2 regions of the Actinocatenispora thailandica genome follow, and region 1 is predicted to be linked to the other one. Evidence: riboswitches for the same ligand, from Rfam matches in the RefSeq annotation. Region 1 holds a riboswitch; the other holds the start of a gene.
The links. Region 1 has a riboswitch for cobalamin ahead of Athai_RS27385 (ABC transporter substrate-binding protein). Riboswitches for the same ligand answer to the same signal wherever they lie in the genome.

Region 1 (4,415 bases):
GACATGCCGGCGGGTACCACCGGGTCCTGCGCCACCAGGGCGATCTGCCGGGCCCGGTCCCGGCGGCGCAGCGCGGTCACCGGGGTGCCGCCGATCCGCACCTCGCCGGCCGCCGGCAGCAGCCCGGCCAGCACCCGCAGCAGGGTGGACTTCCCGGCTCCGTTGGGCCCGATGACGGTCAGCCACTCACCGGGCGCCACGTCGATGTCCACATCGGACAGCAACGCCGCGGCGCCGATCCGGACGCCGACGCCCCGGGCGGACACCATCGCCTCGTCGATGCTCATGCCCGGCCCTCGCTGCGGCCCGCCCGGACAGCAGGCGACACCGCACGGTCCCGGCCGGTCGCCCGCGCACGCCCGGTCACGGCGCGACCCGCTTCGTGGTCCGCAGCACCACGACGAAGAACGGCGCGCCGAAGAACGCGGTCACCACGCCGATCGGGATCTCCGCCGGGGCCTGCACGGTACGCGCGAGCAGGTCGGCGAGCGCCAGGAACGCGGCGCCGAACAGCAGCGACAGCGGCAGGATGATCCGGTAGCTGGAACCGGCGAGCAGCCGCACCGCGTGCGGCACGATGATGCCGACGAACCCGATCAGGCCGGACACCGCGACCGCCGCGGCGGTACCGAGGGTGGCGGCGAGGATGAGCACCACCCGGATCCGCTGCGGGTGCAGGCCGAGGCTGGCCGCCTCCTCGTCGCCGACGCTGAGCACGTCCAGGGCCCGGCGCTGGGCGAGCACCACCACCGAGGTGACCGCCACGTACGGCAGCAGCATCAGCACCTCGTGCCAGCCGGAGGTGGTGAGCTGCCCGAGCAGCCAGGAGTACACCTCCTGGATGGTGTCGCTGTGCGCCTGCAGCAGGTAGGTCTGGATGGCGGTGCAGAACGCGGCGATCGCCACCCCGGCGAGGATCAGCGTCACCGTCGAGCGGAACCGGGAGCCGGCCGCGCCGAGCAGGTAGGTACCCGCGACCGCGGCGAGCGCGCCGACGAACGCGGCGAGCGGGACCAGCAGCGGCGCGGTCACCGAGGAGCCGGGCCGCAGCACGATGACCGTGGTGGCGCCGAGACCGGCCCCGGCCGCCACCCCGAGCAGGTACGGGTCGGCCAGCGGGTTGCGGAACACCCCCTGGTAGCAGCCGCCGGACAGCGCCAGCATGGCGCCGACCAGCAGCCCGAGTACGACCCTGGGCAGCCGCAGCTGGGTCAGGATGGCGTCGTCGCGGGCGGACAGCCCGGTCGGTACCGCGCCGCCGGTCAGGTGGTGCACCAGGTCGGTGACCACGTCGACCGGCGACAGCGACACCGGCCCGAACGCGAGGCCGGCGACGAGCGCCACCGCCACCGCGACGAGCCCGGCGAGCACCCAACGCAGCCGCAGCCGGCTGGTCACGTCGCCGGTACCGCCTGGACGGCGTTGGCGGCGGCCTGCACCAGCTGGACGACGCGCGGGCCCCAGCGGGACGCGATGTCGTCGTTCAGCCCGTACACGTGCTTGTCCTTGACCGCGGTGAGGGTGTTCCAGCCGGGCCGCTTGCCGACCGTCGCGGCCGACGCCGCGCAGCACTTCGTGTCGGCCAGGAAGACCAGGTCGGGGTTCGCCTCGACCAGGTACTCCTTGGACAGCTGCGGGTAGCCGGTGCCGCCCTTGTCCGCCTTGTCGGCGATGTTGGTCAGGCCGAGCTGGCGCAACAGCGATCCGACGAACGTCTTGCTGGTCGCGGTGTGCAGCTGCGGGTCCAGCTCGTAGTAGTAGCTGAGCTTGGCGGTGCGCTTCGGCAGCCCCTGCTCCGCCTTGGCGATGCCGGACTTCATCTTCTGGACGGTGCGCTTCGCGCCGTCGGCGTGCCCGGTCAGCGTGCCGAGGTCGGTGATCTCCCGGTAGCTGTCGTCGATGGTGGTCGCCGCGCTCGCCACGTACACCGGGATCTTGAGTTTCCGCAGGCCCTTGACCACGCCGCCGGTGTCGTACGACAGGACCACCAGGTCCGGGTCGTACCCGGCGATGGCCTCCACGTTCGGCTTGAAGCCGGACAGCTTGGTGCGCGGCGCGCTCGCCGGGTAGTTCGACTGGTCGTCGACCGCCTTGACCTGGCCGTCGGCTCCGATGTAGTGCAACATTTCGGTCGTCGTCGGCGACAGCGAGACGATGTGCGTGGGCCGGCGGTCGACGGTGACGCTGCCGGCCGAGCCCTTGACCGTGGCCGGGAACGAGCCGGTGCCGGCGGACGCGCTGGCCCCGGCGTCGGTACCGGCGGAACCGGACGAACCGCAGCCGGCCAGCGCGACGGCCGCGGCGGTCAGCGCGACGAGCGCCGGGGCGAGCCGGCGCAGTGACGTTCTCATGGTGTCCTCCTGTCGGTCGAAGAACGGCTGTCGCCGACAGGGGATGCTGTCTGCGGGGCGCCCGTTCCTCGCAAGCGCAGTACGCGATCCGTGCCGGAGGCGACCTGGCTCGTACCGCCCCCGGATCGGGGCCGGTCATCACAGTTGCGGGACAGCGCCGGGTTCACACCGGCTTCGCTTCGACACGGTCCGCCAAGACCGTAGCGCATTCCCGGTACCGTGCTTCCCCGCGCTACGCCCGCGGGCGGGCCGCATCGCCGCACCGTGCTTCCCGCCACAGCGGCGGCGGGGCCGCTGCCGGTGCCGGCCGGCCGGGTGTCCAGATGGCGGGCCGCGCGAGCAATGCTGGCGCGGATTGCATACCGTATGCAGATCATGTCCGAGCACACGCTGGGTTCGTCCCATGTCCCGCTGCGCGATCTGGTCACCGACGAGATCCGGCAGCGGATCCTGACCGGGCTGCTGCCGCCCGGCGAGCGGCTGGTCGAGGACCGGCTGGCGGAGGATCTCGGCGTGTCCCGCAACCCGGTCCGGGAGGCGATCCGGGTGCTCGCCACCGAGGGCCTGGTCGAGGTCGCGCCGCGGCGCGGCGCGGCGGTCGCGCGGCCCCGGCCGGCGCACGCGGAGGAACTGTTCGACATCCGGATGGCGCTGGAGGGGCTGGCCGCCCGGCTCGCCGCCCGGCGGCGGGACGGCGCGGCGCTCGCCCGGCTGCGCAGCGTGCTGGACGAGCAGCGGGACGCCGACCAGGTCGGGGCGGTCGCGGATCTGAACACGCGGTTCCACACCGAGGTGGCCGCCGCCTCCGGCAACGAGCACCTGCACCAGCTGGTGGGGCCGCTGTTGCGGCGGGCGCAGTGGGTGTTCCTGCAGACCGCGTACACCCGGGCGGGCGAGTCGCTGACCGAGCACGAGCGGATCTACGCGGCGATCGTGGCCGGCGACGAGGAGTCCGCGCAGGCGCTGGCGATCGCGCACGTGGCCGCCGCGCGCCGCTCCTATCTCGCGCACGCGGCCACGCACACCGACCCCACCCCCTGACCCACCCCACCCCGCGCTCCCCCGGCGCTCCCTCCGGCTTTGTTGATCATGGCGTTGTCCGCTGGCGCATGCGCTCTCGCCGAGACAACACCATGATCAACGAGGCCAGGTGTTGCTGTGGGTGATGCTGAAGTGCCCTGGTGTCACGGCGATGTTCACATAGTAGGAAGATCCTGGTGCCGGTACTTGGATCCTGTATACAGAAGCCGTTGGCGGCGACCCGAGTGGCGCAGCACACCCCCAAGGTTCGAGGAGTCCCCCATGCGTACCCGTCGGCTGGTGGCCGCGCTGGCGGTCGTCCCGCTGCTGTTGACGGCAGCGGCCTGCTCGGGCACCGAGACCAGCGTCGGCAAGCAGCTCACCGGGTCGGCACCGTTCGACGCCCGACCGGTACGAGACGGCGGCACACTCACCGTCGGGCTGTCCCAGGATCCCGACGCGCTCGACCCCACCACCGCGAACACCTTCGTGGCCCGCGAGGTGTTCGCCAACATGTGCGAGAAGCTGTACGACGTCGACGAGAACCTGAAGATCGTCCCGCAGCTCGCCGCGGCGCTGCCCAAGCTCTCCGACCACGGCCGCACCGCGACGATCGCGGTGCGGCAGGGGCTGAAGTTCAACGACGGCACCACGATGGACGCGCAGGCGGTGCGCACCACCCTGGTCCGGGACCTCACCCTGCCGACGTCGTCGCGCAAGAGCGAGCTGGGCGCGGTGACCTCGGTCGAGGTGGTCGACGACCACACGGTACGGCTGCACCTGAGCCGCCCGTTCGCCCCGCTCGCCGCGCAGCTCGCCGACCGGGCCGGGATGATCATGTCGCCGGCCGCGCTGCGCAAGTACGGCAAGAACTTCGGCGCGCACCCGCAGTGCGTCGGCCCGTTCTCGTTCGTCAGCCGCACCTCCGGCAGCCAGATCGTGCTGAAGAGGTCGCCGTACTACTACGACAAGGCCAAGGTGAAGCTGGACCGGCTGGTCTACAAGATCGTCACCGACGCGAACGTCCGGTCGGCGAACCTGCAG
Region 2 (4,415 bases), 1.8 Mb from region 1:
GGCACCACGTCCTCGACAGCGGTGACGCGTTCCTGCTCGAACACGACATCGACGACCGTGACCACCGACGCCACCGCACCGACCAACGCCTTGCCTGGGCCACCAGCCAACGACTCGGCCACCTGCTCGGCATCAACAGCTTCTTCACCACCCTGGCCGCCGTTGTCGTCCGGCGTCGGGCGAGTCGGTGATGCCCGTGGTAGTGGCAGGCTGCCACCAGCGTGCACCGCGCAGCGCTCGCGATGGGCGGCACAGGCCGCCGTCGCCGTGACCAACTCGGCGAACACTTGGGCCTGCTCGCGCCCCGGGTGAGCGGTCATCGTGACGGGCCGCCATGACCGTGGCCCACCGGTTCGCGCACGGCAACGCCACGCTGGTGTCGGGCGGGTCGGTCGTGCCACCGAAGCGAGTGTCGACGGCTGCGACCTACGACGAGCTTGCTCCGGCAGCTACAGGGCCTCTCACGCCTCATGCTTGGACCCGTCGGGGCAACTGTGCTCAGTGCCGACCCGTGGCGGGTTGACCCAGCGTCGATGATGGAAGCGGGGCCGAATCGATCTGCTCGTTGGACGTGCGTCCCCGGGTGGCGTTCGCGATGACGCGAGGTGTTTGTGTTGCGGTCGGCCGCAACCACGCCGCCGCTGACGGCAGCAGGTCAGCACCTCACGCCCGCGGTCCCGATCCCCTCCACGTTGCCGCACGGAGGCTGCGGCGACAGCGCGTGACGAATACCTCCATGTCTCCTGCACCGATGCATGGAGTGGTTCGAAAATCGAACTAAGATGCTCACATGCCAGGTAGCGGGTTGCCGCGGCGACGGCATCGCTCCCCCACCAGCCCGGCGCTCGGACGTCGGATGGCGCCAGGCATGCCGTACGAGTCGTGCACCTCGCCCGACGTTCCCCGCCGAGCCCCGGGCCCGGCCGGAGTGACGGCTCGACTCGACCAAGGGCACACACCGTGCAGCCGATGACGGGGAGTGCCCGGCGGGTGGCGATCGTCGACGCGTGCCTGCGCGACGGCCACGGCGGTAGTCCCACCGCGGTGTTGCTGGACGCGCCGATGACCGATGCCGAACGCCGACGGGTACCACAGCTGATGGGTTCCTCCCACGCGGTCTTCGTCTCGCCGCACGAGATGACCGGCGCAGCGGCCCACGCTTTGCGGTTCTTCACCGCGGAGGAGGAACTGCCGGCGTGCGGTCACGGCACGATCGCGGCGCTGGCCTTCCTCGCCCACCATGCTGCCAGCGGGGACTATCGAACGACGCTCCGTACGCCGGGGCACGTCCTCAGCGGCCGGGCCGTACGGACGGATGGATGGGTCACGGCGTCGTTCGATGCCGGTCCGGTCGAGCTGCGCGAGCCGACGAGGGCCGAGCGCGATCTCGTCCTCGCCGCCGTCGGCATCACGGCGGACGTGCTCGCGCCTGGCATCCGCGTGGCCGCCGTCGGACGACCACGGTTGCTGGTCCCCGTCACGACCCGGTCTGCCCTGGCCGCTCTGACCCCGGACCTGAACCGGCTCCACGCGGCCTGCGACAGGCTGGGTTTGCTGGGCTGCTACGTGTACTCCGCTCCGGGGCCCTCAGGTCGGGTGGCGGCGCGCATGTTCGCTCCGTCGATCGGTGTTCCCGAGGACATCGCCAACGCCAACAGCACTGCCTGCCTCGCGGTCCACCTGGCCGACCGGGGGTGCACGGAGATCGCCGTGGACATGGGCGACTCCCTGGGCAGTCGCGCCACGATCACGGCCGCCGCCGTGCAGGGTCCCTCGGGCCGTGGCGCTCACCTGGCGGGCGCTGCTCGCATCAGCCGAGTACTCCCGCTCCCCGGTGCCTTCCAACAGCTGGGCACCTGAGGGTCGTCGCGCGGAAAGACCACGAACGCGGGCGGCGAGCCGGATACCGGCCGGTTGGCCGGCCGGGACCGGGGTGTCGCACGTGCGGCGCCGCGGCTCCGCCGTGGCTGCTGCTGGACGGCGCCCGGGCACGATCCGGCCGTCCCCTCGGGCGGCGAACGGCGCCGCCGGCTCGGCGTCGTTGGAGCCGCCGGCTCGGCGTCGTTGGAGCCGCCGCGCGCGGGCGCATCGGCTGAGCAACATCTCCGGCTCGGTCGTCGGCGAGGGGGGGAGGTGCGGGTGTTCCGGCCGCGACACTCCGACACAGCATGTGGTGCATGACGTCGATAGGGCGGCCATATATAGTGGGTCGTGCAGCTGGTTCGGCTGTCGCATCCGCGGCGGCCGAGGCAAGAGGGAACCCGGTGTGAGTCCGGGACTGCCCCGCAGCGGTGAGTGGGAACGACCGCCGTCACACGGCACTGGACCGGATCGGTCTGGGAAGCGACGGCCAGTAGGACAGCACGACGCCCACGAGTCCGAAGACCTGCCAGCAGCGCCGCACGCGTCGCGTGCGGCGGTCGAAGGCCGCGCGGGACGGCCGACGCCCTCAGCCGGAACGGCGGCTCCGCCGCGGCCGACCGGCGGCGTCCTTCACCTGCGCACCGACGACCTTCGGGCGTGGGACGAGGGGGATGTGCCGGTGCTGCAAGAGCAGCAGACGTCGGATCGCGCGGCGTCGGAACAGCGACGACCCGTGATGCGGGTGCGCAAGCGGGACGGCGTCACCGAGCAGGTGGACGTCAACAAGATCGTCCGGGCGGTGGAACGCTGGGTGTCCGACCTCGACGAGGTCGATCCGCTGCGGGTGGCGACCAAGACCATCAGCGGGCTGTACGACGGGGCCACCACCGCCGAGTTGGACCGGTTGTCGATCCAGACCGCGGCCGAACTGATCGGTGCGGAGCCGCAGTACTCGCGGCTCGCGGCACGGCTGCTGGCGGCCTTCGTGGACAAGGAGGTCCGCGGGCAGGGGGTGGCGAGCTTCAGCCAGTCCATCCGGTACGCGCACGGGCTGGGTCTGATCGGCGACGGCACGGCCGGGTTCGTGGCGCGCAACGCGCGCAAGCTCGACGACGCGGTGGACCCGGACGGCGACCGGCGGTTCGAGTACTTCGGCCTGCGCACCGTCGCGGACCGGTACCTGTTGCGGCATCCGGACTCCCGGCTGGTGGTGGAGACGCCGCAGTACTGGCTGCTTCGGGTCGCGTGCGGGCTGTCGCAGAGCCCCGGCGAGGCGGTGGACTTCTACCGGCTGATGTCGAGCCTGGCGTACCTGCCGAGTTCACCGACGCTGTTCAACTCCGGGACCCGGCACACGCAGCTGTCGTCGTGTTTCCTGGTGGACTCGCCGCGCGACGAGCTGGACTCGATCTACGAGCGGTACCACCAGGTGGCCCGGCTGTCGAAGTTCTCCGGCGGCATCGGCATCTCGTGGTCGCGGGTGCGGGGCCGCGGTGCGCTGATCCGCGGTACGAACGGCAGGTCGAACGGGATCGTGCCGTTCCTGAAGACACTCGACGCCGGCGTCGCGGCGGTGAACCAGGGCGGCCGGCGCAAGGGTGCGGCGTGCGTCTACCTGGAGCCGTGGCACCCGGACGTCGAGGAGTTCCTCGAACTGCGGGACAACACCGGTGAGGACTCCCGCCGCACGCACAACCTGAACCTCGCCAACTGGATCCCCGACGAGTTCATGCGCCGGGTCGAGGCGGACGGCGACTGGTCGCTGGTCGACCCGTCGGACGCGCCCGAACTCCCCGACCTGTACGGCGAGGCGTTCGACGCGGCGTACCGGGCGGCGGAGAAGAAGGCGGTCCGCACGGTGCGGGCCCGGGACCTGTACGGCCGGATGATGCGCACCCTGGCGCAGACCGGCAACGGGTGGATGACGTTCAAGGACACCGCGAACCGGCTGGGCAACCAGACGGGCCTGCCCGGCAACACGATCCACCTGTCCAACCTGTGCACCGAGATCCTGGAGGTCAACAGCGACTCCGAGACCGCGGTGTGCAACCTCGGTTCGATCAACCTGGGTGCGCACGTCGGCGCCGACGGCGTGGACTGGCAGAAGTTGCGGGCGACGGTGCGGACCGCGGTGGTCTTCCTGGACCGGGTCATCGACCTCAACTACTACCCCGCCGAGCAGGCCGGGGCGTCGAACCCCCGGTGGCGTCCGGTCGGGCTCGGGTTGATGGGCCTGCAGGACGCGTTCTTCCTCCTGCGGCTGCCGTTCGACTCGCCGGAGGCGCGGGCCCTGTCGACCCGGGTACAGGAGGAGATCCTGCTGACGGCGCTGGAAACGTCGGCCGGGCTGGCCGAGCGTTTCGGCCCGCACCCCGCGTACGAGCAGACCCGGGCGGCGGGCGGCACCCTGCACCCCGATCTCTGGGACTGCGAACCCGCGCAGGCCGAACGGTGGTCCGCGGTGCGGGCGGCGATCGCCGCGCACGGCCTGCGCAACTCGCTGCTCGTGGCGATCGCGCCGACCGCCACGATCGCCTCCATCGCCGGCTGCT

Region 2: another riboswitch for cobalamin. It lies ahead of Athai_RS19200 (ribonucleoside-diphosphate reductase subunit alpha); the one in region 1 lies ahead of Athai_RS27385 (ABC transporter substrate-binding protein).

Annotation. Positions count from the first base shown of each region.
Region 1 is NZ_AP023355.1:6,113,791-6,118,205, forward strand. It holds gene Athai_RS27375 (ABC transporter ATP-binding protein) at 1-269, opposite strand, end outside; gene Athai_RS27380 (FecCD family ABC transporter permease) at 364-1,464, opposite strand; gene Athai_RS27385 (ABC transporter substrate-binding protein) at 1,395-2,351, opposite strand; cobalamin riboswitch at 2,433-2,560, opposite strand; gene Athai_RS27390 (GntR family transcriptional regulator) at 2,727-3,392, shown strand; gene Athai_RS27395 (ABC transporter substrate-binding protein) at 3,654-4,415, shown strand, end outside.
Region 2 is NZ_AP023355.1:4,315,629-4,320,043, forward strand. It holds gene Athai_RS35320 (replication-relaxation family protein) at 1-191, shown strand, start outside; gene Athai_RS19195 (PhzF family phenazine biosynthesis protein) at 991-1,860, shown strand; cobalamin riboswitch at 2,202-2,408, shown strand; gene Athai_RS19200 (ribonucleoside-diphosphate reductase subunit alpha) at 2,600-4,415, shown strand, end outside.